Regions from separate parts of the Gilliamella sp. ESL0232 genome, predicted to be linked through region 1. Evidence: riboswitches for the same ligand, from Rfam matches in the RefSeq annotation. Region 1 holds a riboswitch; the other holds the start of a gene.
The links. Region 1 has a riboswitch for preQ1 ahead of queF (preQ(1) synthase). Riboswitches for the same ligand answer to the same signal wherever they lie in the genome.

Region 1 (15,549 bases):
CTAGATGGCCCCGCAAAGCGAGGATTATCTCCAGCAAAATTAGTACCACCAAATATCAAACGAGGCCTTACATAGCAAACTTTAGGCTGCTGTGAATTTGGGTTGATATAATATGACACCGTATTTCCGTTTAAAGTACTTCTATTTGGCACACCATACTTTGTTTCTAAAGTAGCATCCGTACTACTTAATGTTATCCTATAAGGTGCATTACAAATATCTAATATATCACTGCGACTAACGGCATTACTATTTTTATCAGTAAACGATACTGATATATTCCCTGTCGCAGTGACACTATTAGCTCCCTGTCCATCTCCATCATCATCTCCCCAATTACCTTGTGTTACCAAGCTACTTATACTCACAGAGTCGGTTGATGGTGGAACTATCATTTCAATATTAGCAAGCGTATCACCTGCATTAGGTAAATGAATTGGCGTCATCGCTGAGTTATTATTTTGTGGAGTGAAAACTTGACCGTCCGATAACTTAATACTTATTAAATCATCAGTTGTAGTTAATTTAGTGACGCCACCATCAAGCGTCAAATACGGCGCAGAGCCGTTAATAACCTGTGAGGTCCGAGCTAACAACGCCTGCGAACTCACTGAATATGGCAATAACAACAATGGTGCAAAAACTATGGCTAATTTGGATAACAAGTTGGAAATCGACGGCAATCTTGGCGATTTCGCTAGATTTGATAATAAAAAGCAAAATGGAGTTTGTTTTTGATTACGGTAAAACTTAAATAGATTTAAGGTATAGCACTGCCAATGCCTGTTATTATTATAGCACACAATATCTAACCTCCTGTTAATTTGTGTTTTATTTTTATAGTTGTTTATTTTTTAATGAGCTGCGTTTTGCCATAAAATAATCAAAATTATAGCTAACTAAATACTAAAGCGCTAGTTTTTGGCAAAATTTTCTAAAAACCTAGCACAGGATGCAGAATGAAGCCTTCGGCTGCCCGACGCAGGATAAAAAGCTATATTGACCTTTAGGTGTTGTGAAATATTGGTGGGTTTTTCAATATTAAACATAAAACTCATCAAAAAAATAAATGAGTTTATGTTTATTTAGGTGAGTAACTAAAATTTAGATTTTAATGATTAATTGTTTTTAGGCATTGCAACTAACTTTTTTAGGATAAAATTCAGAATGACGCCATAAAGTGGCAAAAAGAATAATCCGCAAATTAGAATTTTAAAACTATAGTCCATTAACGAAATTTCGATCCAATGATTTGCCATAAATTCATCGCTACTTTGATAAAATGCGATAGCAAAAAAGACAATAGTATCAATACCATTACCAAATATTGCCGATGCTGTTGGGGCAACCCACCATGATCTGTTTTTTCTTAAATAGTTAAAAACAGTAATATCCATTAGTTGTCCAACTAAATAAGCGGCAAAACTAGCCAATGCAATTCGAAATACGAAGCTATTAAATTCCGTCAATGCTGATAATCCAACCCAATGGGTTTCAAAAAATAGTACCGAAATCAGGTATGAAAATAACAATGCAGGAATCATTACAACAAAAATGATTTTTCTCGCTAAACTAGCACCATAAATTCGAATAGTCAGATCGGTAGTTAAAAAGATAAACGGAAAAGTGAATGCCCCCCAAGTTGTTTGAAAACCAAAAATTTCGAATGGGATTTGGACTAAATAATTGCTTGAAGCAATAACCAATATGTGAAAAAAAGCCAACCAGTAAAGCGCTTTTTGCTTTTGTTTACTGGTAAAACTTTTTTCTATCGATTCTGAATGAACATTTAAGTACATCTTTTTTCCTTTTTAATGGGGTGAGAGAACCCAATGATGAATGAATTTATTTAGCTTGAGCCATATATTCTTGTAGGCCCTTATTGCGCAATAAACAACTTGGACACTTACCACATCCCCCTTCAACACCGTAATAACAGGTGTGGGTATGTTTTTGAACATAATCAAGATAACCTAGTTTATCAGCCATTTCCCACGTTTGCGCTTTAGTCAAATACATCAGTGGCGTGATGAGATTAAACGCATAGTCCATGGCTAAATTCATTGATACATTCATTGATTTAATAAAGACATCACGGCAATCTGGATAACCACTAAAATCGGTTTCACAAACTCCAATAATAATGTCAGAAATTCCTTGTTGCTTAGCATGACAGCCAGCCAAAAGTAAAAAAAGCATATTACGCCCATCAACGAAGGTATTGGGGTAATCGCCATCTTGAGCGGCTTTAATTTCTTGAGCGTCATCAATCAACGCATTATTTGTAGTTTGTTTGATAACTGAAGTATCAATGACGGTTTGTTTAATACCAAGATCATCAGCAATCCTTTTAGCTTTTTCAAGCTCTATTGCGTGACGTTGACCATAGTGAAAACTGATTGCCTGAACGTTTTCACGTCCATAATCAGCAATGGCTTGCAGTAAGCAAGTGGTTGAGTCTTGCCCACCAGAAAATATAACTAGTGCTTTACGAGTTTGCATTAACTGTTCCTGTTTGGATAGATTAGATTAGCGATTATCCACTTTTTCTGGATACATGTCGTGATTGGCTAATCGATTAGCCGCAACTTGTTCCCAATGAGTATCCGATTTGCCATAATTGGCATAAGGATCAATCGAAATGCCACCTCGCGGAGTGAATTTTCCCCAGACTTCGATATATTTAGGATCCATTAATTTAATCAGATCTTTCATAATGATATTAATGCAATCTTCATGGTAATCGCCATGATTACGAAAGCTGAACAGATAAAGTTTTAACGATTTACTTTCGACCATTTTAATATTGGGCACGTATGAAATATAAATTGTCGCAAAATCAGGTTGCCCTGTGATAGGACAAAGACTAGTAAATTCTGGGCAATTAAATTTAACAAAATAATCGTTATTCGGATGTTTATTAGCGAACGTTTCGAGTATTTCAGGACAATAGGTTGTTGGATAGCGAACAGACTGATCGCCTAGTAGTGTAATTTTACTCATTATTTTTCCTTAGTTTTTTAGCGTGGGAGGTTCACGAACCACGTAACAAGGCGCACACCATACTCTTTTTGCTTTAAAAAGTCTAGTATGACAATAGATTTATAAAAAATGTAAAACTAACACCGTCAACAATAACTATTGATGGTGTTAATAATAAAATATCGTTGAAGAGCAAATAAATCAAGAATCGGGAAATACTCTGCCTGATATCGTTTATTTCGCTCCCAATTCTTTATAAAAATCAGATAATTTAGTTTTAGCTTCATTAAGTTCTTTTTCAGCATCAGCTAATTTTGTTTGTTGTTTGACAATTTTCTGTTCATTATCTTTATCTTTCGCTTTCGCTTTTGATTTTGATTTTGATTTTGCTTGTTCTAATTCTTTAGTTCTTTCAGCCACTTTATTTGATTTTTCGTTAATCTCTTTTTTATATTTGGCTTCTAAATCATCATTTGAACAATGCTTATTTAAGTTACGTAATGATTTTTCAAGCCCTTGGATTTGATGAGAATTATTATTTTTTTTAGCATAATCAATCTGTTTTTCAATAGCCTGTTTTTTGCTTTCACACGTAAGTCCCTTTAGTTGTTCATTTGAAGCATAAGCACCAAATGATAATGAGATAGCTAATGTAATGACACTCAATTTACTTATTAACCGAATTACTGATTTCATACGAATTTTTCCTTAATTTTATTTTCTTAATTGAACACAATTGACTTTATGATCTTTACCTTTAGTTAGAATAAGGTTCGCTCGTTCTTTTGTAGGTAAAATATTTTCAACTAAATTTAATTCATTAATTTCTCGCCAAATACGATTGGCAATATTTGTAGCTTCATGTTCTGGAAGTTTTGAGTAGTGATTAAAATAAGAGTTAGGATCGCTAAATGCACCCTCCCTAAATTTTAAAAACCGATTTACATACCAATCATGTAATAATGACATATCAGCATCAACATAAATTGAAAAATCGACATAATCCGAAACAAAAACTCGGTTATTCGCTTGTGGATAATTCAGTGTACTTTGCAGTACATTCAAACCTTCAAGAATCAAAATGTCAGGACTATCAATAACGATTTCTTCATCTTCGACAATATCATAAACTAAATGAGAATAAACGGGTGCTTTAACTTGTGCCTGTCCTGATTTTATATCAGCAACAAAATTAAGCAATTTTTTTATATCGTAAGACTGAGGAAACCCTTTTTTATTCATTATTCCATGTTCTTCAAGATATCTATTTGGATATAAAAAACCATCAGTTGTTACCAAAGATACTTTGCGATGTTCAGGCCAACGGGTTAATAATGCTTGTAGTACTCTAGCGGTAGTACTTTTACCTACAGCAACACTGCCTGCAATGCCAATAATGTAAGGTGTTTTTTGACTTTTACCTAAGAATTTAGATAAAACAGCTTGCCGATTAAAATTATTGCTGATGTAATAATTAAGTAATCTAGATAAAGGTAAATAAATTTCACTCACTTCATCCATGGATAAATCTTCATTAATACCTTGTAACGAAACTAATTCATCTGCAGTTAAAGTCATTGGTACAGTATTACGTAAGCTAGCCCATTCTTGACGATTAAATTTCAGATAAGGGCTTAAGTGATTTTTCATTTTATATTGTTCTCTAATTCGATCTAACAAATTTATTTGACTCAGATTATACATAAATTTCTTTTTTTACAATCTTAAATTAGCATGACGTCATCATCATAGCTATATTCTGGACTTACTGATAAAATACGTTTGTAAAATGATTAACCCTAATATTAGACAGAGATTTTATGTTAAAAAATAAATCAAAACAGAAAGCTAAAAAAAGCCGTCAAGAGATTAATGAAGAATCTCGGGAACTGAAGCGTAAACGCAAACACAAAGGTTTACCAAGTGGCTCTCGCTTTAATAAGCTAGATAATAATAAAAATAAAAATTCGACAAAAACAACCAAAGATCCAAGAGTGGGTAGCAAAAAACCTATTTCTTTAATTGTTGAAGATTCTAACAATATAGAAAAACCTGTTAAACAATCTAAACCAATTAAAACGATTTTATCGCCACAACAAGAATTAGAACAGTTAGAGAACGATCCAAAATTAGATATGTTACTTGATCTAGTCGAGCAAAATGTCAAACTCACTAAAGATCAACAAATTTATCTTGATAGAAAATTGAATCGTATCGATGAACTGATGCAAAAGCTTGGTTATACTGATGAAGACTTTGATGATTTTGAAGAATTAGACGAAAAGAAAGAAGATATTGTTAGTTTATTAAAACGAAACTAATGATAGTAAAATATAATCGGCAATCGTGATAGTGTGTGTCTTGATATCAGTAGGAATATAATCTATTGGATTATATTCCTACTGATAATTTAAGCTTAGAATCCATTATTTTTATTCAGTCAATTAATAATTAACAGTGAGCAAATCATAGTGCCAATATTAATTATGTTAAGTTTATATTTTGGGTTGTTGATTTGCACATTGTTATATTTAAATAAAACTAATCGAATCAAAATTAAAACCAAAATCAAGAACCAACAAAAAGCAATAGTAAAAATTCATAAAAATAACAACACTAAAGATAGACATAAGTGGAAGTAAAAAGCATGACTGATACGCAATTATGGGATCAAGCGATAATTGAAAAATATAATTATTCTGGCCCAAGATATACCTCTTACCCTACTGCACTTGAATTTAACGAAAAATTTAATGAGCAGGAATTTTTATCGGCAGCAACTCGTTATCCTACAAAGCCGTTGTCGCTTTATGTACATATTCCGTTTTGTCATAAGCTTTGTTATTTTTGTGGTTGTAATAAACTTATTACTCGCCAAACACAAAAAGTTACCAAATACCTTGATATTTTAGATATTGAAATTGCCGAACGTGCAAAATTATTTAAACATCGCACGGTAACACAAATGCACTGGGGTGGTGGTACACCAACTTTTTTAAACGATGCTGAAATTACTCGATTGATTACCTCGTTAAAAAAGCATTTTAATTTTGTTGCTAATGCCGAACTATCCATCGAAATTGATCCGCGTGAAATTACACCACAAACAATTGACCATTTAGCAAGTGTTGGTTTTAATAGGCTAAGTATGGGAATTCAAGATTTTAATCACGAAATCCAAAGCCTAATTAATCGTGAACAAGATGAAACATTAATACGGTCTCTTATTAATCAAGCACGTAAAAATAATTTTCACTCAATTAGTTTAGATTTAATTTATGGCCTACCAAAACAAACCATTGAAAGTTTTGCCGAAACGCTTAATAAAGTGATTGAGATTTCTCCCGATCGTTTAAGTGTATTTAATTATGCCCACTTACCAAGCCGTTTTGCTGCCCAACGAAAAATTAAAGATGATGATTTGCCTAATGCCAATCAAAAATTGCAGATCCTACAAACTAGCATTAAAAAGTTAACCGAAGCTGGTTATCACTTTATCGGTATGGATCATTTTGCTAAGCCCTCTGATGAATTAGCTATTGCTCAACAAGAAAATAAATTGCATCGTAATTTTCAGGGGTATACAACTCAAGGCGATGCTGATTTACTTGGACTTGGTGTGTCGGCCATTAGTATGTTAGGTGATAGTTATGCGCAAAATCAGAAAGATATAAAAATCTATCAAACTCAGGTTGAGCAAAAAGGACATGGATTATGGAAAGGATTCACCTTAAATCGTGACGATAAGATTCGTCGTGATGTGATAAAACAGCTTATCTGCCATTTTCATTTAGATAAAAATGTCATTGAACAGCAATACCAAATTCAATTTGATGATTATTTTTCCGAAGATTTAAAATTACTAGCTCCATTGCAAAAAGATGGATTAGTGACAATCAATAACAATATAATCGAAGTCCAACCTAAAGGACATTTATTGATACGCAATATTTGTATGTGCTTTGATATTTATATGCGAAAAATGGCAAGGCAGCAGCAGTTTTCTAGGGTTATTTAATTTGAAGTCGTTTGTCAAATTGCCGTAAACAATATGAGTAATTCCTACAAAGTAAATATTATGATAATATTTATTCTAATTTAATAAAAAATAATAAATAAATTATTTATTTTATTGTGATTAAAGGTTAGCTTTTAAATTCACAATTTTAGCCTTAGACATGAAATTTTTATTTTTAATAAGGAGTATATTGATAAAATGGCATTGATGAATAAATTAGTAGAAGTATTTCCAACTCGCCCTTTAAAAGTCATGAATTTAAAGCAAGAAGGCTCAATGCATCAAATAAGAAGATTACTTGCAGCAATAATTCTCTTTGCGTTAGCTTTATTTATGGCCATAAGAAATTATCCTGGATTAATTGATGATTATAAAATATCACAGAATCCTGTTGTGGTTGACTATGATGTAGAAGGAACATGTCGTGCAAGACGTATGGTTGATAACTGTTCAGTGAAAATTACTACTGATACAGGACAAGTTATTAAGCGTGATTATACTTTCATTGGGGGGAAAAAAGGAAATTATCAAGTTGTAACTGTCGCTTCGGCCGATGATCCATCACTAGTAACAATCAATTTAGCTATTGATAATATGCGGACTGTATTTGTGGCTACTACTGGTCTTATTCTTTTGTTGTTGTTGGTTACATGGATGAGTTTAGGATGTTTCTTAAGAACACATAAAATGATAAAAGTTATCAAGGAAATTAACGGGCAAAAATTAACACCTGTTATTGTACCAGTTAAACTAGTCTCTTATGGTAAAATAATAACTGCCTTATATCGTGCAAGCAATGCACAAGGAATAAATGCTAAATATGCAGCCAATTTTAATAAAGACTCAAACGGTGGACCAATCATTATAGGTGATAAGATTAGAAATAAATGTAATGTGTTGGCCGTAGTTGGAGAAAGCAACTCTGTTCCTATTCTTCTTGACCAAGAATTTATGCGCTGTGATTTTACCTATAATGAAATGCAGGCATTAAAAGAAGCTCTCTCTTAATCCAGATATGATATCAAGAATAGTGAAATCAGTTTGTTATTAAATATTTAAATTTTATACCTAGGGCGATAACATCGCCCTATTTTTTTAAACAAAATAAACAGCACTTATTAATGGCTTGCTAGATAAACCTTAAATTTCGTCGTTTGGGCAATCACTTCAACGCTTTTGAATGTTTCATCTAAAATGGTTTGATACGGTAAAAATGAATTTGCCACAATGCACAAATAACCATTTAATTTTAGGTGTTTTTTTGCTTCTTTGATTAACGTATTAACGGCCGTGTAATTAGTCTGTTTACCATCATGAAAAGGTGGATTCGAAACAATAAGATGATATTTATCATTTAGATTTGAAAAAACGTCACTCGCTACAACTGTGGCATTAACATGATTACGGTTTAACGTGGCTTTACTTGATTCAATTGCTGCACAGCTTACATCAGATAACGTTAGTGCTATATCAGGATTTAATTTACCTAGCACCGTGGACAAAATGCCCGAACCACATCCCACATCTAATACATTACCTTTAATAATATCAGTACGATCCATCAATGCATTTAACAATAATTCACTACCAGCATCTAAGCCTTTTTGGCTAAAAACACCAGGTAAGCTTTTTATTTCAATATTCTGATTTTCAATAGTTAAATGATAACTTAACCACCATTCATCAAGATTAAATACTAAACGGCTATCTGCCTGAAAATGATATAAACCACAACGTCTTGCGCTATCGATTTTTTGAATTGTACCAAAATCATTCAATAAAGCTTCCACGCTTTTTACACCTGTTTTATTTTCACCTATGATAAAAATATCACTACCTTTTGGCATATTATGCAATAAATAAGAAAGCTGAAATTGTGCTTCGCTTTTAGTTTTTGGCCAATAGTAAATCAGTGTATTCATTCCTACGTAAAAATCCGCTTCTGGCAATAATGAAAAATAGGTGTGATTGCCTCGTGCACTAGCTTTTAGACGTAAATAAGTATGAAATTGTGTGCAATGAATCTTAACTTGATTTGCCGACATAATAGATGGATAACTATCCTGAATATCACCAGCTATCAGCACATTTTTATCGTTAAAAAATGTTTGGTGACGCTCAAGTACTTGACTTGCTGGGGTAAAAGCAGATGTTGCCATATTTCCTCAATGAAAAACCTTTATAAATTGATGCATTGATTATACAATTAACTATCTTTAATCTCTAATAAAAAACAGTAAGTCAATAATGACACTACAAGATTGGTATCTAAAACAGTGCAACATAACTCAATACGTTTTGAGGAATGCTAATGTTTTCAAAGGTGAAATAGCGACACAAATAAGTGAAGAAATTAGATTGATTGTAGTTGCAGAACAAAAACCAACACAAAAAATCTATTATGATATTTTAAATGCTATCCATCTAACTGAAAAACAAGTATTGTTTTTAACGCCACAACAATTAATTATTCCTGCTGATGAAATTAATACAGTAATTTGGTTTATTGATATTACCTTGGATGAGTCTTGGATTAACCCATTAACTATTCAAACAACCAGTTTAAATCAGCTTGCAAAAGCACCACAACAAAAACGCCTACTATGGCAACAATTATGTCAATATGAAAACTATTTCCATCCTCACCGAACATGATTTAAAAAAAGCTTTTGAATTAGAAAAGATTTGCCATGCAATTCCTTGGTCAAAACAAACATTCTTTTCAAACCAAGGTGAACGTTATCTCAATTTTAAAATAACGATTAATAACCAAATAGTTGGGTTTTGTATTTGCCAACATGTAGCAGATGAAGCAAATTTATTTAACATTGCAATACATCCCGATTTCAGAAAGCAAGGACTAGCAAGAGAGCTGCTCAATCATTTAATAGATGCGTTAATAACGATAAAATCGCCCTATCCAATCTCAACCCTTTGGCTTGAAGTCAGACAATCAAATACGGCAGCACTTAAGCTTTATCACACGCTGGGATTTAACCAAATAACGATTAGAAAAAATTATTACCCAACAACTAATGGTAAACAAGAAGACGCTATTATCATGGCATATACTTTGGCTTTATGATTTACCAATAAAATGAGCAAAAGGAAAAAAGTGTAATGTCACAAAATAGAGCTTTACTTTTTATTAATGGCGAGCCACCACAACATGACTTTCAACATTTGGATAATTATACTTATATTGCTTGCACAGATGGGGCTTATCATAATTATCTGTCGACTTTGTCAATCGAACCAAACTTTATTATTGGCGATTTAGATAGCTATAATCCTAACAAAGCAATTCCACCTAAAACTAAAATTATTCATACACCTGACCAAAATAAAACTGATTTTGAAAAAGCAATTTTGTTTTTAGCAGGTAAAGGGGTGAAAACATTTGATGTTTATGGTGCTAGTGGTCATGCTAGCGATCACTTTTTGGGGAATATTTCTGTTGCAATAAGATATTATCATCAGTATCAAATTACCTTTTATGATAATTATTGTCATTTCTTTTTTGCAAAACATCATCAAGAAATAACCAATGTAAAAGATCATATTATTTCACTAATGCCATTTTCGAAAGTAACTGGTGTAACCATTACAGGCTTTCAATACCCCTTAATTGATGCCACATTATCGCTAGGAGGAGTTGTGAGTTTAAGAAACAAAGCGATTAGTGATTTGATTAAAATATCCTTTAAAAACGGTGATTTAATGGTCTTCGTTGAGAATTGAAATAATGTCAATTGACATTTATATTTACATTACTTTACAATCTTCCTTTACAAAAGAAGAAATATAATTGTGGTTCAAGGAAATTCGCCATGCTTCTCAAAAAACTTTCTGTGCTAGTTTGCGCATCTTTCGTTTCTTGTGTTTTTGCCCAAACAAATAATATACAGGATGAAACAGATAAGGTAATTGATACATTTTTGCAATGTGATAATCAGTTTTTTGAACAATTATCTAAACACCAAGAGTCAATAAATCAATACGTTGATTTAGCAACCACTCCCGATAATGTAACTTATATTCCTGTTGAATCTATTCAAAAAACCGACAAAAATAAAGTTATGTTTAAAAAACCACTTAAGTATCATGATTTAGAAATTGTTGGCTATCAAAATATTTATATTTCAACTACTTTATCTGGTCAGTTTCTTTATTGGGGATTTATCTTTGATAACAAGCAAGATGAAATTAAAAGTGCTTTAAGCAATATTAATTGGTTGCATTATAGCCAAAACACTTACATAGCAAATGCTAAAATTTATGATAAAAAATCAAAATCTAAAACATGGGAAGATGATATTTATGCCATCGATGGTGTTATTCCAAGGTTTGGTACAATTAATAAAGCACTTTATCTAGAATCTTCTGCTAATAATCAAAGTAGTATTTTTTGTTCTATTCAAGGCGATTTAGAAAAAGAAACAATTCTTACGGCTCGCCCAGATCTAAAACCAATCATCGAAAAACAAGAAGCTGAACTGCAAGAGCGAATTAAAGCAAACCAAGAAAAAATGCAAAAAGAAAAAGAAAAACAACAAAATCAATCACAAACTAATCCTACAGAAGCTAACTCAAAAGATGGAGAAAAAATTTAAATGAAAAAGGTCAATTTATTTTTAATTCTCTTTTCTTTTGCAGCATTCAGCCATGCCTCAGGGGAAAAAGCTAATATTGATACGAAAGCAAATGAAAATACTGCTGTTGAAAGTTTAAAAGATCCAAGAGTAGGAGAACAATTCATTCCAACATCAAAAACTAACGACAATAATACTATTGGCTATTCATTTTTAGATAGAAAATCGATCAACCTTCACCCTTTCAACTCCAAAATTCGTGTATTTAGTGAAGTGACTAATTACAGCCCAGCATTGATACAAAAAAATGATGATGGTACAGAGACACCTTATCATTCCATAAGGATCGAATATTATGCCAATTGCGACAAAATGGAGTTAGCAAAAGGAAAGCTTAGAACAATCGAAAATAATTTTGGTGATGGAAAATTAGTCAACACAATTGAGATAGCAAACCGTTGGATAGCTATCACTCATGATAACGAGCAATATAAGCTACTTACTATTGCCTGTTCCTTACCACTCGCTAATTAGTAAATCAGTACCTACTTTTACTCTTGCCACCTTGCTGTGGCGGAGTATATTCATTTATGTTAATATCGCTCTATTATTTATTTGAATGAATATCTCTTTATGAATATCACACAATTTCATACCATTACCGAACAGTTATTCAACAAAATCGAACTATTCTTGGATAATTATGTAAATGAGCATGACATCGATTTAGATTATGAAACAAACGGCAATGTTATCACCATTAGTTTCCCCAATGGCAGTAAAATCATCATTAATACCCAAGAACCACTCTTTCAGGTATGGTTAGCCACTCAAAAACAAGGTTATCATTTTGATTACATCGATAATAATTGGATTTGTAATCGTACCGACAAGTCGTTTAATCAGATTTTTTCTGAATCTGTAAAAGAACAAGCTGAGCTATAATATATAAAAAATGGGAATTAGTTTAACAATTAATTCCCGTTCAAGAAAGTAGTCACAAATTTTACTTAAAAGAAATCTACAATAAAGTAAGATTTGCTAATTTAACTACTAGCCATTTTATACCTTCATTAACAAAAGCTATTTGTACTCGCTTATGATCACCTTCGCCATCAAGATTAACAATAGTTCCTTCACCAAAACGTTTATGTAACACTTTACGACCTAATTTGTAACCATCACATTGAGGCTTCTTTTTAGGGTAAGACTTTATTTTTTCAGGCGACATTGTTCCTTGATAACTAATTTCATTTAACTTATCAATAGGTAATTCAGACAAAAAGCGTGAAGGTAAATTACGCTCTTCACGACCATATAGACGCCTTATCTGAGCTAATGATAATGTTAGATACTTACGTGCTCGAGTAATACCTACATAGGCAAGACGACGCTCTTCTTCAAGTTTATCGAAGTCTTGAGAAGATCTTAAGTCTGGGAATATGCCCTCTTCTAGTCCTACAATAAAAACATTATCAAATTCAAGACCTTTGGCAGAATGCAGAGTCATTAGTTGAACGGTATCTTGTTCACTAATTACATCTCTGCTTTCTAATGACGTATATGCTAAAAATGATTCTAAAACAGTTAATGCCTTACCCGTTTCTTTATCTTGAATAAGGTTATTTTCATTAAAGCGATAAAACTGCTCAGCGGCCGATACCAATTCTTCAAGATTTTCCAGCTTTGATTGCCCTTTAATACCAGGCTCTTGCTCATACATTTGCAATATGCCAGATAATTTGATAATAATATCAAGTTGTTTATAAAATGGTTTAAGCTCTACTTTATCGAAGATTGATTCTATTAATTCCAAAAAACGACCAATCCCAGAGCTTTGCCGTTCAGTAAAAGCATTGGTTTGGATTAGCATTATACATGCATCCCATAATGAAATATTATACTGCTTTGCAGTCAATCTAATTTTATCTAGCGTGACATTACCAATACCTCGAGTTGGGGTATTGATTGTAGCTTCAAACGCCATGTCATTATTGTGGTCATGTAATAGCCGTAAATAAGCAAGCGCTAATTTAACTTCTTGTCGTTCATAAAAACGAATAGATCCATAAATTTGATAAGGTAAACCTGCTTGCAACAATGTATCTTCAAATATACGTGATTGTGCATTATTACGGTACAATATCGCACAGTCTGCGTACTTTCCACCTTCGTCATGGAATTTTTTTATTTGACCAACAACAAATCTTGCCTCATCAATATCATTAAAACCAATATAAAGCGTAATCAGTTCACCGCCGCCTATATCTGTCCATAAAGTTTTACCCAACCGGTTCTGATTTTTCGATATTAAATTATTAGCTACATCTAAAATGTTACCAGTTGAACGATAATTTTGTTCCAACCTAATAATTTCAGTTTCAGGGTAATCGTTTATAAATAATTGGAGATTATCCGCATTAGCACCACGCCAACTGTAAATAGATTGATCGTCATCGCCTACAATCATTACATTAGCTGTATTACCTGCCAGTTTTTGTACCAAACGATATTGGATCTTATTAGTGTCTTGAAATTCATCAATTAAGATATTACAAAAACGATGATGACAATAATTTAAAACGTCTTGATTATGGCAAAGCAGCTCATACGTTCTTAAAATTAATTCTGAAAAATCAACGTATCCAACTCTATCACAAATAGTTTGGTAGTCTCGATAAATCGCCTGCCACATCACTTGTTTAGGATCTTCAGGAACAATATCTTCCGCTCTGAAACCTTTTTCCTTTTGAGTAGAAATAAAAGCAGCACACTGTTTTGGCGACCATTGTTTTTCGTCGATTTTTAGCTCGTGAAAAATTCGCTTAATAAGCCGAATTTGATCTTCAGTATCAATAAGTTGAAAATTAGGAGGTAACTTAGCTTGCTCAGGAAACATGCGTAACAAACGATGAGTAAGCCCATGAAATGTACCCACCCACATACCATTAAAATAACCCTCGCCTACTAATGCTTGAATACGTTCTTGCATTTGAATAGCCGCTTTATTGGTAAAAGTAACCGCAAAAATTGAGCCAGGTGAATAACTCTTTTCAATACAAAGCCAAGCAATACGATGAACTAAAACACGCGTTTTGCCACTCCCTGCACCTGCAAGAACAATTGAATATTGACTATCGGTAGTAACTGCTTTTTGTTGCTCTGTGTTTAGGCCATCTAATAATAATTTATTAATTTCCATTACATGCAAACCTATTTTGATAATAGAAACCGCCAAGTAGCATTAATGTTGAAAGCGTTATTAATATTTTCATCATATTCCGAATACGTTTGTCCACTGTGATCTAACAGAACATAAATAAAGACAAAGCTTCTTAGGTAAAAATTTTCATTGCTACTAAAGAAACGTATCTTTACATTTATTTTACTGTTTATTTGTACAGATAAGGAGGTTAATTATAGCAGATTCTCTAATTCTGGCAATTGTGTTATTTCGATGTGAGGTAAACATCTAGTATCATTAAGCTGAAAAATATCCTGATTATAAATATTAATAAAGCAAGCTAAAAAGCCGTTATCAATAGCTCCATTAACATCCGTTAATAAATTGTCACCCACATGTAAAATAGAGTGTGATGGAATATTAAGTTTGTGAGATGCTAAATCAAAAATTTCAGGAAAAGGTTTAGAACGGCCATGTTCACCACCACGTAGTGAAAATTGAAAATAATCACCTATGCCAATTTTGTTAATATCAACGTTACCATTAGTAATAACAGCCAAAGGATATTTAGTGGCTAATTTAGTTAATAGTGTATGCGTTGATTCAGGAACGTTCATCTTGTGCCGCCAAACATTAAAACAACTCATTGCTTCATCGATGACATCAGCAAATTTTGATGCTGGTATATTAGTTTTATTTAATAGCGATGTAATGGTTTGAATTCGCCAAACAATAACATCGTGATAAATTTCAGGGTCAGATGCAAGTACAGC
Region 2 (15,549 bases), on a different contig from region 1:
TGAAAACGGTTTTAAAAAAATTTTGTCAAAAAGTTTCAGGTAACTATATGTTAAAGTATAAAAATGTTAAAGTATAAAATGAGTAGTTTTGTTGGGTTCAGGTTTGTGTTGTTGTTATTTTATTCATCAGACATCCAATTTGCGAAAATAATGTTTGTCTGATTAAATTCTAAGTACTATAGGTAAACTAAATTGTATCAAGTATAAAAAACCGACCATAGAGGTCGGTTTGTCTTTTGAAGTTTTATTACTGTTGGGCTTCAATGTTGCCGCCAACTAAATCTAGATGAATAGTTTTACCTGGGACTAATTTACCTGACAGTATTTGTTGTGCCAATGGGTTTTCGATCTCTTGTTGGATCGATCGTTTTAACGGTCTTGCGCCATAAATTGGGTCAAAGCCAACCTTAGCTAACTGTTCAAGTGCAGCATCCGAAATATCCAATTGGTAACCGCGTTCTTCTAAACGTTTTTCAACGTGTGCTAACTGAATTTTTGCGATCGCTTTAATGTTTTCTTGACCTAATGGGTGGAATACCACTGTTTCGTCAATACGATTGATAAATTCTGGTCTAAAGTGTTTGGTTACAACCGTCATCACTAGAGATTTCATTTCGTCATAACTTAGTTCAACTTGACCTTGAATTAGGTCAGAACCTAAGTTTGATGTCATAATTATGACAGTGTTACGAAAATCAACTGTGCGACCTTGACCATCTGTTAAGCGCCCATCATCCAATACTTGCAGTAAGATATTAAAGACATCTGGGTGTGCTTTTTCGACTTCATCAAGTAAAATTACTGAGTATGGTCGTCGTCTAACTGCTTCGGTTAAATACCCCCCTTCTTCATACCCAACATAACCTGGAGGCGCACCAATTAAGCGAGCAACGGAGTGTTTTTCCATAAACTCTGACATATCTATACGCACCATAGCATCTTCGCTGTCAAACATAAAGTTAGCCAATGATTTGCAAAGCTCGGTTTTACCGACACCCGTTGGTCCTAAGAATAGGAATGATCCAATCGGTTTATTTGGATCTGAAAGCCCTGCTCGGCTACGTCGAATCGCATTTGCAACCGCTAATACCGCTTCATTTTGACCAATTACACGTTTATGTAAGGCATCTTCCATGTGCAATAGTTTATCTTTTTCGCTCTCAAGCATTCTAGAGACTGGAATACCTGTCGCTTTAGATAATACTTCTGCAATTTCGTTATCGGTCACTTTGTTACGCAATAACTTCATGGTTTTGCCTTCTAACTGCGTTGCTGAAGCAAGTTTCTTTTCGAGCTCTGGAATTTTGCCATATTGTAATTCTGACATTTTGTTCAAGTCGCCAGCTCGACGAGCTTGCTCTATTTCAGTACGTGCCTTTTCTAGTTCTGCTTTGATGTTTTGAGTCCCCGAAACAGCTGCCTTTTCTGACTTCCATTCTTCTTCAAGTGAAGCATATTCCTTTTCTTTTTCAGAAAGTTCATCATTTAACATTTGTAGTCGCTTTTTACTCGCATCATCAGATTCTTTTTTAAGCGCTTGTTGTTCAAGTTTAAGTTGAATTATGCGCCTTTCAAGTCGATCTAAAGATTCTGGTTTTGAATCCATTTGCATACGAATACTTGATGCGGCTTCGTCAATTAAATCAATCGCTTTGTCAGGTAACATGCGATCAGAAATATAACGATGCGATAATGTAGCCGCAGCTACGATTGCAGGATCGGTTATTTGCACATGGTGATGCAGTTCATAACGTTCTTTTAAACCACGCAAAATAGCGATCGTATCTTCAACTGTTGGTTCGGCAACATAGACTTTTTGGAAACGACGCTCTAACGCAGGATCTTTTTCAATATATTGACGGTATTCATCAAGCGTTGTTGCTCCCACGCAGTGTAATTCACCGCGAGCTAATGCGGGTTTTAACATATTACCAGCATCCATTGCTCCATCGCTTTTTCCTGCGCCAACCATGGTATGGATTTCGTCAATAAATAATATAATGCGACCTTCTTCTTTTGCTAAGTCTTTAAGCACGGCTTTTAGGCGTTCTTCAAATTCCCCTCGATATTTGGCACCAGCAATTAATGCACCCATGTCTAATGATAAAACGCGTTTATTTCGTAATCCTTCAGGGACTTCACGGTTAACAATGCGTTGTGCTAATCCTTCTACAATAGCAGTTTTTCCTACACCTGGTTCCCCAATTAATACTGGATTATTTTTAGTACGACGTTGTAATACCTGAATAGTTCGACGAATTTCTTCATCACGACCAATAACAGGATCAAGTTTACCTTGTTCTGCTCGTTGAGTTAAATCAATGGTGTATTTTTTAAGTGCACCGCGTTGATCTTCTGCATTAGGATCGTTCACGTTATCGCTACCTCTTACTTGATTAACTGCTTGGCTAAATTTATCTTTATTAACACCTGATCTTTTAAGAAGATCGCCTAAACTGCCCTTATCTTCTAAAGCGGCTAATATAAAGAGTTCTGATGAGATATAGCTATCACCGTTCTTTTGGGATAATTTATCGCAAAGATTTAATACTCGAACAAAATCTTGCGATGGAATAACATCTCCACCCACACCTTGAACTTGGGGTAATCGGTCAATAGCTTGAGCTAATTCTTGTTGTAAATTAACAATATTTGCACCTGCTGCAATCAATAAAGGCATTACACTACTCCCTACTTGATTAAGCATGGCTGATAGGACATGCACAGGCTCTATATATTGATTGTCTTTACCTAATGCCATTGACTGCGCATCAGCTAAAGCTTGTTGAAACTTATTTGTTAGTTTATCTAACCTCATAGTGTTTATCTCCTGAGCAATAAATTTGGATTAAACGCTTAACACATTTAATCCATTTGCATGTGATCTAAATGAGTGTTGCAACCTAAATTTCAAGAGCAAAGTTAAAATATTTTTTACAAAATTTATACAACAAAATTATCAAGTATGTAAGAATTAATTGACATAAAAATAAAGCTGTTTGCAATTCAAGCAATTACATCTAAATTTCGTTTTAAGATATACTGGTAAGATGACAAATTCACTTTTATCCCTTATATTGTTACCTTTATTTTGTTAGGTTCGCTAACCGTGGTTCGTAACCCATCCCACGAAAAAAAACTAGGAATATAAAATGTTCAAAATAGCCAAAGAGTTTCAATTTGATGCTTGTCACATGTTAGATGGGCACAATAAAAAGTGTCATAATCTGCACGGCCACACTTATCGCCTATTAGTTGAAATTAGCGGAGAGCTTATTGATAACGGCTCAAGCCAAGATATGGTCATGGATTATGCCGATTTAAAGCTAATAGTTAAACAACATATTGTCGATCCGTTAGATCACGCCTATCTTTACAATCAACAAAACCCTAATGAGTGCCGTATCGCGTCGTTACTACAAGAAATGGATCGTAAAATTTTTGCCTTTCCATGTAGAACCACCGCAGAAGGAATGAGCAAATTTATTTTTGATTGCTTATCGCAATATTTGCCTGTTTCGATGATCAAACTATGGGAAACGCCAACTTCGTATTGTGAATATCATCGGAGCCCAATATGATCGAATTTCGCATCGTTGAAATCTTCGAGTCTTTACAGGGCGAAGGTTATAATACAGGCATGCCTGCTGTTTTTATCCGTTTTGCTGGGTGCAATTTAAATTGTGCTTGGTGTGATACTAATTTCCGCCAATTTACCCGGTTTACGTTAGATACACTGCTTGCTAAAGTGAGTGAATATAACAGCAAAAACATTATCATTACTGGCGGCGAACCCACTATGGTTAAAGCATTACCTCAATTGCTTGTACCATTAAAAAATGCGGGTTATTTTATTGCCATTGAAAGTAATGGACTTGGCAAAGTTGATCCGCTTATAGATTATATAGCTCTTAGCCCTAAGTTTTGTTATCAGTCACGCTATCAAAAAATAGCACAACCAATAGCAAATGAAGTACGCATAGTAGCAGAAAATCACTGCGATTTTATTCCTTTTTGCCAATATATCGAAACCCATATTCAAGCCAAACGCTATTATCTATCTCCTTGTGAAAAGGATGGTGCATTTAATATGTTTGAAACGATAGAGTTGTTAGGAAAAATCAACCAAAATCGACTGAATAATAAATGGGTTTTGAGTGTGCAAAGCCACAAGTTTGCCAATATAGAATGATAAATTAGTACTAAAGAGAACTAATTAAATATTCATAAAATCAAGAAGTTTTATTAATTTTAATTGAATAATTGTTTAATCTATAATAACCTCATATAAATTATTTATATGGAATTAACTGTCATGCGTTTTTGCTATTGTTTATTGCTAACTTTGTTTACAACTCCAGTTATAGCTTGGGATATAGTTTGTGATAATACTTTAACTTGTCGTGTTATAGAATATAGTGATATATCTGATACAGGAGTGATAAAATCGTCAATTTTATTCCAGCGAAAAGCGGGGGCCAATGAGCCAGTTGAAATTTATGTTAGAACAAAAAATAACAAAGAAGAAGATGAAGAAGATATTGAAATTAAAAACATTCAACAATTAGATAATTCATTGGCTGCATTCATTAATCAAGAGTATTTAGGCGAATTAAAAGAAATACAAAATAATATTTATCAGTTGTCACAATTCCAAGCTACAAAAATTATTCAAGCATTTACAAAAAATGAGAAAGTTATATTCCGTAACAGTAGAAGTCAATCATTTTATACCAATGGCGGATTTTATGATGTCATGTTAACAATGGACAAAAAACAAGGACGGGTTGGTACAACTGGCGCAGTTATAGCACATGGTAATAAAAATGAATCAAACGTTTATGCACCAATACCTGTACCAACTATAAAAAAAGGTAAAGTAATTGCTCCAGAACAAAGTCAAGAACTTAATACCAATGAAGTAATTAAAATATTCCCTCAATTCAAAAAACGCTATATACATGAAGCTAAATGTGATGCTTATGATTTAGAAGATCCTTATTATGATGAAACACAAGGATATGATAAAAGATTTCGGTTAATTAAATTAGATAATAACCACGATTTACTTGAAACTAGGTGTTGGTTTAGCGCATATAACTCAGGTAACGCCTATTGGATAATTTCTAACACAGCTAAACTAAGTAATAAAAATATAAAATTTATAAATAATGAGGGCAATGCATACAAAAATGGAACAATATCCAGTATAGCTAAGCTAAGAGGTGAGGGAGATTGTTTAGAAAAATCTAGCTGGACTTGGAATGGACATAAATTTATGCTTTCCTCTAATATAAGTACAGGTGAATGCTTAGGTTTTGACGGTGGGGCTTGGGAATTACCTTCTTTTGTTAGCGAAATAAAATAACAATTGAACAATAGAAAGCCTTCAGATCTTATGGCGGTTTAAATATTATAATTTTATATATTAACATTTACCGCAGATCTTTATACTATAAATATTTTACAAAGCAGCTAAAAATTGAAGGTTTTTAGCTTAAAAAAACTCTTTTATTCAAACCAGATCATTGATGCCATTCTACCAGTTCTATTTTCACGTCGATAAGAGAAGAATTCATCTTGTTCAGTATAAGTACAATAATCACCACCAAAAATTTGCGTTACTCCTACTGCTTGTAAACGTTGTTTGGCAATTAGATATAGGTCTGCTAGGTATTTTTGTTCAGTTGGGTTGATCAATTTAAACGCTTCTTGTGCTTTTGGATCGACTTTTTCAAATTGTTGTTTGACTTCAATACCTACCTCAAATTTTTTGACACTAATGGCTGGTCCCATCCAAGCAATGATGTTTGATGGCGAGCTTGAAAATTTTTTAATTGTTTCTTCTAATATACCATTACATAATCCTCGCCAACCAGCATGGGCAGCTGCAACTTCGTCACCTTTTGTTGTACAAAAAAGTACAGGCATGCAATCTGCGGTTAACACCACACTAACTTGCTTAGGTTGATTGGTATATGATCCATCAGCTTCAAAAGTTTGATAAGAATCGATGTTACCTGTTGGAGGCTGTAAAGCAATTTGTGATATATCAAGCACTGTTGTGCTGTGAGTTTGCGTTAACCAATACGGTTCGCTTGGTATTTGTTCGGCTTGAATAATTCTTCGGCGGTTTTCAGCAATATGTTCTGAATTATCACCAGTTCGATTTCCCATATTTAAACTTGCAAATGGCGCTAAACTAACACCACCAGTTCGTGTTGAAGTAAAGGCATGAATTTTTTTTGGGGCTGTCCAATATGGGTAAATCGATTTAATCATATTCATCACCAATCTAGTTCATCTTTATGCTGTTCGGTATCTTCTTGTAAAGCTTGTATTAACTTTTGCATATCGTCAGGAATAGGAGCATGCCATTCCATTTGTTCACCTGTTATAGGATGATATAATCGCAACATGGTAGCGTGTAATGCTTGGCGATTAAAATCGCGTAAAGTTTGAATAAAAGATTCACTAGCCCCCTTAGGCGGCCTTGGTCTTCCACCGTAGAGTGGGTCACCAATTAGTGGGTGAGCAATATGTGCCATGTGCACGCGGATTTGGTGAGTTCGCCCTGTTTCTAAGCGCAATCGCAAACGTGTATGTAGGCGATATTTTTCCATCACTCTATAATGGGTAACCGCTGGTTTACCCGTTGGGAATACAGCCATATGTGTACGTTTGGTTGGATGACGGGTGATAGGCTGATCAACGGTTCCTCCTGCAGTAATAATCCCCATGACCACAGCTTCATATTCGCGTGTAATTTGGCGTAGTTGAAGTGATTCGACCAAATGTGTTTGTGCCATAATAGTTTTAGCTACAACCATTAGCCCTGTTGTATCTTTATCTAGACGATGCACAATACCTGCGCGGGGTACGCGTGCTATCTCAGGATAATAATGCAATAAGGCATTTAATACCGTACCATCAGGATTACCTGCGCCAGGATGCACAACTAAATCACGAGGTTTATTAATCACCAAAATGTCATCATCCTCGTAAACAATATCAAGCTTTATATCTTCTGGTTGATGATAAGTTTCTTGTTCAATTTCAGCATTAATAGTTATTATTTCGCCACCGAGCACTTTTTCTTTTGGTTTATTAACGATAACATCGTTGACAGTGACTTTATTATTAATAATCCAATCTTTTATTCTTGAGCGTGAATAATCAGGAAAAAGCTCGGATAATGCTTGATCTAAACGCATTCCTAGTTGACTTTGTTCGATTTTAGTTGATAATTTTAACTCATGCATGTGTAATTTATCTATTTTAAGCTGTTATGTTTTAGAGTATTATATACTAATCATCGCCTTTAATGTTTAATTATATTTGGATCAAAAACTGAATGAAATTGCGTTTACACTCTTTGCTAGCTATCGCTTTAAGTGGCATGCTAATTGGCTGTACTTCTTCCAAGCCCGATGTTGAAAATGTACCCGAGATTGAACTACATAACAAAGCGAAGTCTGAGCTTGAAAATGGTAATATTAAATCCAGTATTACTATATTAGAGTCCTTGGACAAAAATTATCCTTTTGGTCCTTATTCTCAACAAGTTCAACTTGATTTGATTTACGCTTACTATAAATCAGCTGACTTACCGTTAGCAATTGCGTCAATTGACCGTTTTTTGAAATTGAATCCAACGCATCCAAATATTGATTGGGTTATTTATATGCGTGGCATTTCAAATATGGCACAAGACGACAATATGATCCAAGGTTGGTTTAATGTTGATCGTTCAGATCGCGATCCCGATTATGCTTCAGCTGCATTTAAGGACTTTTCTTATCTACTGTCTAGTTTTCCAAACAGTCAATATGCAGCCGATGCGCAAAAACGCCTTGTATTTTTGAAAAATAGATTGGCTCGCTATCAGTTAAAAGTCGCACAATTCTATACAAAACGCGGTGCTTATGTAGCTGTGATTAATCGCGTGACTGAAATGTTAATTATGTTCCCAGATACCGATTCAACTAAAGAAGCATTGCTTTTAATGCGTAATGCTTATAATGAATTAGGCTTAGTTGATGAAACCCAAAAACTTGATCAACTGATTCAAGCAAATCTTAAAAACATGCCTAAAGAAGAACAACGATCATTCTTATCACGTTTTACTAGCGTCTTTAATGGTGGTTAGGCTTTTTTAATTAAGATACCTACCTTTAATTGCTATTTAATCACACTTAAATAGCAATTAATTTAACTTGTTGTATCCCTTTCACCTTAACCTATTAAAGGTTTGTTATTTATTAAATATCAGTAATAAAATATGCTCAATAACTTAGAATTTATCATAACAAGAAATCAATGTCTTACTTCATATATCGTTTGTAAAACGAATCAATAACCAATACAATTAGCAGCATATTTTTATTAGTAATAATAGATAGGACATTAACTCGTCATGCAAGAACAATATCGCCCAGATGAAATAGAAGCCATTGTACAAAAACATTGGCAAGAAAATAAAACCTTTCACGTTACTGAAGATTCATCAAAAGAAAAATATTACTGCTTATCGATGCTACCTTACCCTTCTGGGCGTTTGCATCTTGGTCATGTCCGTAACTACACCATTGGTGATACCATTTCACGTTACCAACGTTTAAATGGTAAAAATGTACTACAGCCAATCGGTTGGGATGCGTTTGGTTTGCCTGCTGAAGGTGCTGCAGTTAAGAACAATACTGCACCTGCAAAATGGACCTATGAAAATATTGCTTATATGAAAAAGCAATTACAACTTTTAGGATTTGGTTATGATTGGGATCGTGAAGTTACTACTTGTCATCCTGAATATTATAAATGGGAACAATGGTTTTTTACTAAGTTATATGAAAAAGGCTTAGTTTATAAAAAAACATCGGCAGTTAACTGGTGCCCTAATGATCAGACCGTACTTGCTAATGAGCAAGTGGTTGAAGGTTGTTGTTGGCGTTGTAGTACCCCTGTTGAGCGCAAAGAAATCCCACAATGGTTTATTAAAATCACCGAATATGCCGAAGAACTACTTAATGATTTGAATACGCTTGAAAGTTGGCCAGAACAAGTTAAAACCATGCAACGTAACTGGATTGGTCGTTCTGAAGGTGTTGAGTTTGATTTTGCTGTTGAAAATTATGCTGATAAGTTACGCGTCTATACAACTCGTCCTGATACATTAATGGGCGTTAGTTTTGTCTCTGTTGCCGCAGAGCACCCTCTTGCACAATTAGCAGCCCAAAACGATCCTAAAATTGCTGAATTTGTTGCTGAATGTAAAAATACCAAAACAGCCGAAGCCGATATGGCAACCATGGAAAAGAAAGGCATTGCAACTGGCTTTTATGCTATCCATCCTTTAACAGGAAAAAAAGTCCCTGTTTGGATTGCTAATTTTGTGTTAATTGAATATGGTACAGGTGCAGTGATGGCTGTGCCTGGGCACGATGAACGTGATTATGAATTTGCTTCAAAATATAACTTACCAATTAATCCTGTTATTTTAACTCAAGACGGTAACGCACCAGATCTTTCTGAAAAAGCATATACTGAGCATGGCAAGTTATTTAATTCAGGCGAATTTGATGGTCTTGATTTTGATCAAGCATTTAATGCTGTTGCTGATAAGTTAATTGCATTAGGTATTGGTAAACGTAAAGTTAATTACCGTTTGCGTGATTGGGGTGTTTCGCGTCAACGTTATTGGGGTGCACCAATCCCAATGGTGACGCTGGAAGATGGTACAACCATACCAACACCAGAAGACCAATTACCAGTTATTTTACCTGAAAATGTTGAAATGAATGGTATTACCAGTCCAATTAAGGCAGATCCTAACTGGGCTAAGACAACCGTTAACGGTCAACCTGCACTACGTGAAACCGATACGTTTGATACCTTTATGGAATCTTCTTGGTATTATGCTCGTTACACTTGTCCAAACTACGACAAAGGTATGTTAGACGAAAAAGCAGCAAACTATTGGTTACCTGTTGACCAGTATGTTGGTGGTATTGAACATGCCATTATGCATTTACTTTATTTTAGATTTTTCCATAAATTAATGCGTGATTTTGGTTTAGTATCGTCAGATGAACCAGCAAAACGTCTACTTTGCCAAGGTATGGTATTAGCTGATGCATTTTATTATACCAGTCCAACAAATGAACGTATTTGGGTTTCGCCAACTGAAGTCACTATTGAACGTGATGATAAGGGGCGCATTGCTAAAGCTGTCGATAGTCATGGCAATGAGCTAGTTCATGCCGGTATGACCAAAATGTCAAAATCAAAAAATAATGGTATCGATCCGCAAGAAATGGTTGAAAAATATGGTGCTGATACCGTTCGATTGTTTATGATGTTTGCATCACCTGCTGATATGACACTAGAATGGCAAGAATCTGGCGTTGAAGGTGCAAACCGATTTATTAAACGTGTATGGCGTTTAGTTTATGAACATACCCAAAAAGGTGTAGCAGCAAAACTAGACGTTACAGCTCTAGATAGTGAACAAAAATCATTACGTCGTGAATTACATAAAACCATAGCGAAAGTGAGTGATGATATTGGCCGCCGCCAAACATTTAATACTGCTATTGCTGCTGTGATGGAATTTATGAATCGCTTACAAAAAGCACCGCAAGAAACAGAGCAAGATCGCGCTCTAATGAGTGAAGCTTTAAATGCTATTGTTCGATTACTTTACCCAATGATGCCTCACGCTTGTTTTGTTATGTGGCAAGCTTTAGGTCACAACGAATTGATTGATAATACAACTTGGCCTGTTGCTGATCAATCGGCAATGGTTGAGGACGAGAAACTCATTGTTGTACAAATCAATGGCAAAGTCCGCGGTAAATTTATTGTACCTGCCGATGCCGATCAAGATTTTGTTGTATCACAAGCAAAACAAGAGCCTAACATCCAAAAATATTTGAGTGATGTTGCTATCCGTAAAGTGATTTATGTACCGGGTAAATTATTAAATCTTGTTGTTGGTTAATTTTGTTTGATAACTAAATTTAGGCGGTTATTGATATGAAAAAATATTTAGCATTAATTATGTTATTAACAATATCCTTAACAGGATGTGGATTTCACTTACAACATGAGACAGAAGTGCCAGAAAGTTTTAAAACGATGTCTTACATAAGTTATGACCCTTATGGAAGATTATCTCGCAATATTAAAGAGTTATTACACGATAATGATGTGACAATAACGAATAATAATGCTTCAGGTCAGGTACCATTGTTAAAAATGGTAAGTGAAAATCTAAGTCGCAATACCATCTCGATTTATCAAGATGGTAAAGCTGCCGAATATCAATTAGTGTTAACGGTTGAAGCACAAGTTGTTGCTGGTCAACAGACTTATCCAATAAGCGTACGCGTGTTTAGAACGTTTTTTGATAATCCAGCTGAAGCTTTGGCTAAGACGGTTGAACAAGACTTAATTGAAAACGAAATGTTTAAACAAGCGGCTAAACAAGTCATCCGTAAATTAAAATCGATTCATGCAGTAAATTAACGTTGACATGATTAAAATTAGTGCCGATCAAATTAACAATAATGTGGGGGCTCCCTATTATTTAATTTTAGGTAGTGATCCCTATTTACAGCATTATGTGCAAACTGAGTTACGCAAATCCTTTTTACAAAAAGGATTTGATGAGCAACTTACTTTTGTAATTGATAATCAAACCGATTGGACAGCTATTTATGATAGCTGTCAGGCTATGAATCTATTTTCTGCAAATACTCTGATTTTTCTTGATTTTGGTGAGGGTTCATTAAACGCAGCTATCACTACCAAACTCAATACACTAAGTGAGGTTTTAACCCCTGGTATTGCGCTGGTTATTACACTTAACAAAATTACGAAATCGCAAGAAAACGCTAATTGGTATAAAGCTTTATCGGATAAATTGGTGGTTATCAATTGCACTACACCCGATACTTTACAGTTGCCACAATGGATCAAAAATCATTTGCAACAACAACAAATGACCATTGAACCAAAGGCAATTGAACTGTTTTGCTATTATTATGAAGGCAATTTACTGGCATTAACACAAATTATTGCACAACTTAAGTTGTTGTATCCTAATCAGAGCATTTCTTATGATGAAGTCGAAAATAATATAAATGATTCGGCAATATTTACACCATATCATTGGACTGATGCGATGATTGCCAATAAAACAAAACGAGCCATTCATATTTTACAACAGCTAAAAATAAATGAATTTGAGCCGTTAATTTTATTGCGGATTGTTCAACGTGAATTGATATTGATGATCAATTTAAAAAAAGGATTGCAACAAAAATCATTAAAACAAGTTTTCGATGAATATAAGGTTTGGCAAAATAAAAGAACGATATATACCAGTTATCTAAACCGTTGCGATATTAATGACCTATTTAATTTATTAGCCAAATTGACAGAGATCGAAATCAGTTTAAAGCATGATAACCAAGCACGAATATGGGACGCAATGTTTAATTTATCGATGCAATTTATGGGATTAGATAAATGTTAACTGCATTATTAGGAGGAACTTTTGATCCGATCCATTATGGACACCTTCGCCCTGCTATTTCGTTAGCAAATGAAGTCGGATTAAAGCAAATTGGTTTATTGCCTAATCATATCCCTCCTCATAAACCACAACCCGAAGCGAGTACTGAACAACGCTTGGCAATGTTAAAATTGGCTATCGAAGGTTTACCATTATTTGCGTTGAATGTAAGAGAGATCTTACCTGAAACTTCAACACGTCCTTCTTATACTATCGGAACGCTTCAAGCCTGGCGACAAGAAAATGGGAATAGTGAAGGATTGGCATTTATTATGGGACAAGATTCATTATTGAGTTTACCGACTTGGAGTAAATGGAAAACGCTGCTTGATTATTGCCATTTACTAATTTGCCGTAGACCAGGTTATGCCCAAAAAACTGATAACATTGAGTTACAACAATGGATTGATGTGCATAATACCACAAACGTTAAAGATCTACACAATTCACCACATGGTTATATCTTTTTTGCACATACGCCACTTGAAGATATTTCAGCTACTGAGATCAGGCAAAATATTAACAACCAAGCCAGTTGTGAAAATTTGTTACCACCCAAAGTGTGGCATTATATTCATCAGCAAGGCCTTTATACTGCAAAGAAATAGTAGAAAGGGCTTTACATCTGACAGTTTTTTCGGCATTATTTCGCCGCTGTGTTTATTTATTTTAAACTTAGCTTTTTGTGTTTATACTTAACTTTACTTTGTCATCGAATAAAATACTTTATAGGTGACATAAAAGCGCAACGCGATACCTTTGCACTATATGTGCTTAGACGAGGAAAGTTAGTTGAGTATATTTAATTTGTACTTATTATTAAGAGGCCCCAATGGCAAAAGAAGATAACATTGAAATGCAAGGAACCATACTTGATACTCTTCCAAATACGATGTTTCGTGTGGAACTTGAAAATGGTCATGTCGTTACTGCACATATTTCTGGTAAGATGCGTAAGAACTATATTCGTATTTTAACTGGTGATAAAGTTACTGTTGAAATGACACCTTACGATCTATCTAAAGCACGCATCATCTTCCGAAGTCGCTAATATCGTTATCAGAATAAACTTTTATCGCTATATAACTGTTTATTTCTCTCTTTTTTAATAAAAAAACCGTCGACAAAAGTCGACGGAGAAGTGAGATATTTAAACTAAACTAGTGAGTTAATCATCTTTAGAAAAGTTCATTTGATCGTATTTAACCCATTTTGTTTTTTTAACTATTTTATAGCCAAAGTAAATCATTAAAAATAATGGTAAACCGATATAGGTTGCAATTACACTATTCCAATCAATAGAATCTTGTAGGAAGGCTTCGTAATTTTGACCAAGTGTTATAATTAAACATAATACGAAAGCAAAAACAGGGCCAAATGGGAAGCAGCTTGATTTATATGGTAATTGATTAACATCATGACCTTGCATAAGGTAACCCTTTCTAAAACGATAATGACTAATTGCAATTCCTAACCAAGCAATAAAACCAGTCATACCTGACATATTGAGCAACCACAAATAAACAACCTGATCTCTATACATCGACGTTAAGAAGCAAAGCATAGCCACAAATGTCGTTGCTAACAACGCTGCACGAGGTACGCCTGATGATGATAATTTTGCAAAGATTTTAGGTGCTTTACCTTCTTTAGCAAGAGCATAAAGCATACGGGTCGAAGCATAAAGTCCTGAGTTACCCGCAGATAAAACTGAAGTCAGTATAACAGCATTCATTAATGCTGCAGCTGATAATAATCCTGCATGTTCAAATACTAGGGTAAATGGACTAACACTTATATCGGTTTCATCGTTACGTAGTAAATTAGGATCAGTATAAGGAATAATTAAACTGATGACTAAAATCGCAAAGATATAAAATAACAGTATTCGCCAAAAGACTTGCCGCATAGCTTTAGGAATATTTTTTTCTGGATCTTTTGATTCACCAGCTGCAATACCAATTAATTCTGTACCTTGAAATGAAAATCCAACTACCATTGCTACACCAATCATTGATGAAAATCCACCAGCAAAAGGCGCTTCTTTGATGGTCCAATTTTGCCAACCTGCACCTTCTGCACCATGGAAAATACCAATAATCATTAATAAACCAACAATAATAAAAACAATAACGGTGACAACTTTAATTAATGAAAACCAAAATTCAGCTTCACCAAAGCCTTTAACTGAAATATAGTTTAAACAAAAGATGATACTTAAAAACAATAAACTCCATAACCAGCTATAAGGACCGGCATCAAACCAATAAGAAATAACTAGCTGAGCGGCAACTAGGTCAACCGCAACTGTAATTGCCCAGTTATACCAATAGTTCCAACCAATGGCAAAACCAAACGCTTCATCTACATAACGTGAACCATAAGTTGCAAAGGTGCCTGAAACAGGTAAATATGCAGCAAGTTCCCCTAAGCTAGTCATTAAAAAGTACACCATTACACCTATAATGGCATACGAAAGCAAAGCACCACCGGGACCTGCCTGAGCAACAGTTGCTCCTGAGGCAACAAATAGCCCTGTGCCAATTGAACCACCAATGGCGATCATAGCTAAGTGACGCGCCTTTAAATCTCGTTTTAATTTGTTTTTCATATCAATATTCTTCTTTGTTAAGGAGAGCCCATCTTATGGAGCATAAATTTTTATATTCCACATTATTTAACAACCAAATAGGCAGCTAAAAATTTATATTAATCATTACTGATAAATAAAATAGGTAAAAGTGTATCAAAAAAAAATGATGGCGAGATAAATAATTCTAATAATCGAACTGTTTTGTTAAATATATACAATACTTAACCTTTAGTTAGCTGTTCTAATTGAGTTAAATAATTCAGTGCTTGCGAACGGCTATTACCACACATTTCGATACAAGGTTTTAATCGACCACAAACTTTCGGTCTCGATGGGTGCAAGAACAATTTACATTGATAATTGTTATCTAAATGAAGAC

Region 2: it holds a riboswitch for preQ1, as region 1 does, so the genes downstream of both, queD (6-carboxytetrahydropterin synthase QueD) here and queF (preQ(1) synthase) in region 1, are expected to answer to the same signal.

What each region holds. Positions count from the first base shown of each region.
Region 1 is NZ_JAAEDW010000012.1:59,029-74,577, reverse strand. It holds gene GYW75_RS11725 (hypothetical protein) at 1-803, opposite strand, end outside; gene GYW75_RS11720 (7-cyano-7-deazaguanine/7-aminomethyl-7-deazaguanine transporter) at 1,119-1,799, opposite strand; gene queC (7-cyano-7-deazaguanine synthase QueC) at 1,846-2,502, opposite strand; gene queF (preQ(1) synthase) at 2,530-3,003, opposite strand; PreQ1 riboswitch class I at 3,007-3,051, opposite strand; gene GYW75_RS11705 (DUF1090 domain-containing protein) at 3,217-3,678, opposite strand; gene coaA (type I pantothenate kinase) at 3,697-4,632, opposite strand; gene yihI (Der GTPase-activating protein YihI) at 4,803-5,303, shown strand; gene hemN (oxygen-independent coproporphyrinogen III oxidase) at 5,630-7,000, shown strand; gene GYW75_RS11685 (hypothetical protein) at 7,199-8,008, shown strand; gene rsmC (16S rRNA (guanine(1207)-N(2))-methyltransferase RsmC) at 8,119-9,159, opposite strand; gene GYW75_RS11675 (DNA polymerase III subunit psi) at 9,248-9,655, shown strand; gene rimI (ribosomal protein S18-alanine N-acetyltransferase) at 9,624-10,085, shown strand; gene GYW75_RS11665 (thiamine diphosphokinase) at 10,121-10,741, shown strand; gene GYW75_RS11660 (hypothetical protein) at 10,831-11,613, shown strand; gene GYW75_RS11655 (surface-adhesin E family protein) at 11,614-12,126, shown strand; gene cyaY (iron donor protein CyaY) at 12,226-12,537, shown strand; gene uvrD (DNA helicase II) at 12,614-14,794, opposite strand; gene yigB (5-amino-6-(5-phospho-D-ribitylamino)uracil phosphatase YigB) at 15,010-15,549, opposite strand, start outside.
Region 2 is NZ_JAAEDW010000002.1:148,613-164,161, forward strand. It holds gene clpB (ATP-dependent chaperone ClpB) at 248-2,818, opposite strand; PreQ1 riboswitch class I at 3,104-3,149, shown strand; gene queD (6-carboxytetrahydropterin synthase QueD) at 3,153-3,581, shown strand; gene GYW75_RS03690 (7-carboxy-7-deazaguanine synthase QueE) at 3,578-4,192, shown strand; gene GYW75_RS03695 (DUF1176 domain-containing protein) at 4,301-5,368, shown strand; gene pgeF (peptidoglycan editing factor PgeF) at 5,512-6,282, opposite strand; gene rluD (23S rRNA pseudouridine(1911/1915/1917) synthase RluD) at 6,288-7,262, opposite strand; partial or broken gene bamD (outer membrane protein assembly factor BamD) at 7,355-8,077, shown strand; gene leuS (leucine--tRNA ligase) at 8,417-10,999, shown strand; gene lptE (LPS assembly lipoprotein LptE) at 11,035-11,526, shown strand; gene holA (DNA polymerase III subunit delta) at 11,534-12,538, shown strand; gene nadD (nicotinate-nucleotide adenylyltransferase) at 12,532-13,185, shown strand; gene infA (translation initiation factor IF-1) at 13,410-13,628, shown strand; gene GYW75_RS03740 (amino acid permease) at 13,746-15,188, opposite strand; gene GYW75_RS03745 (YkgJ family cysteine cluster protein) at 15,392-15,549, opposite strand, start outside.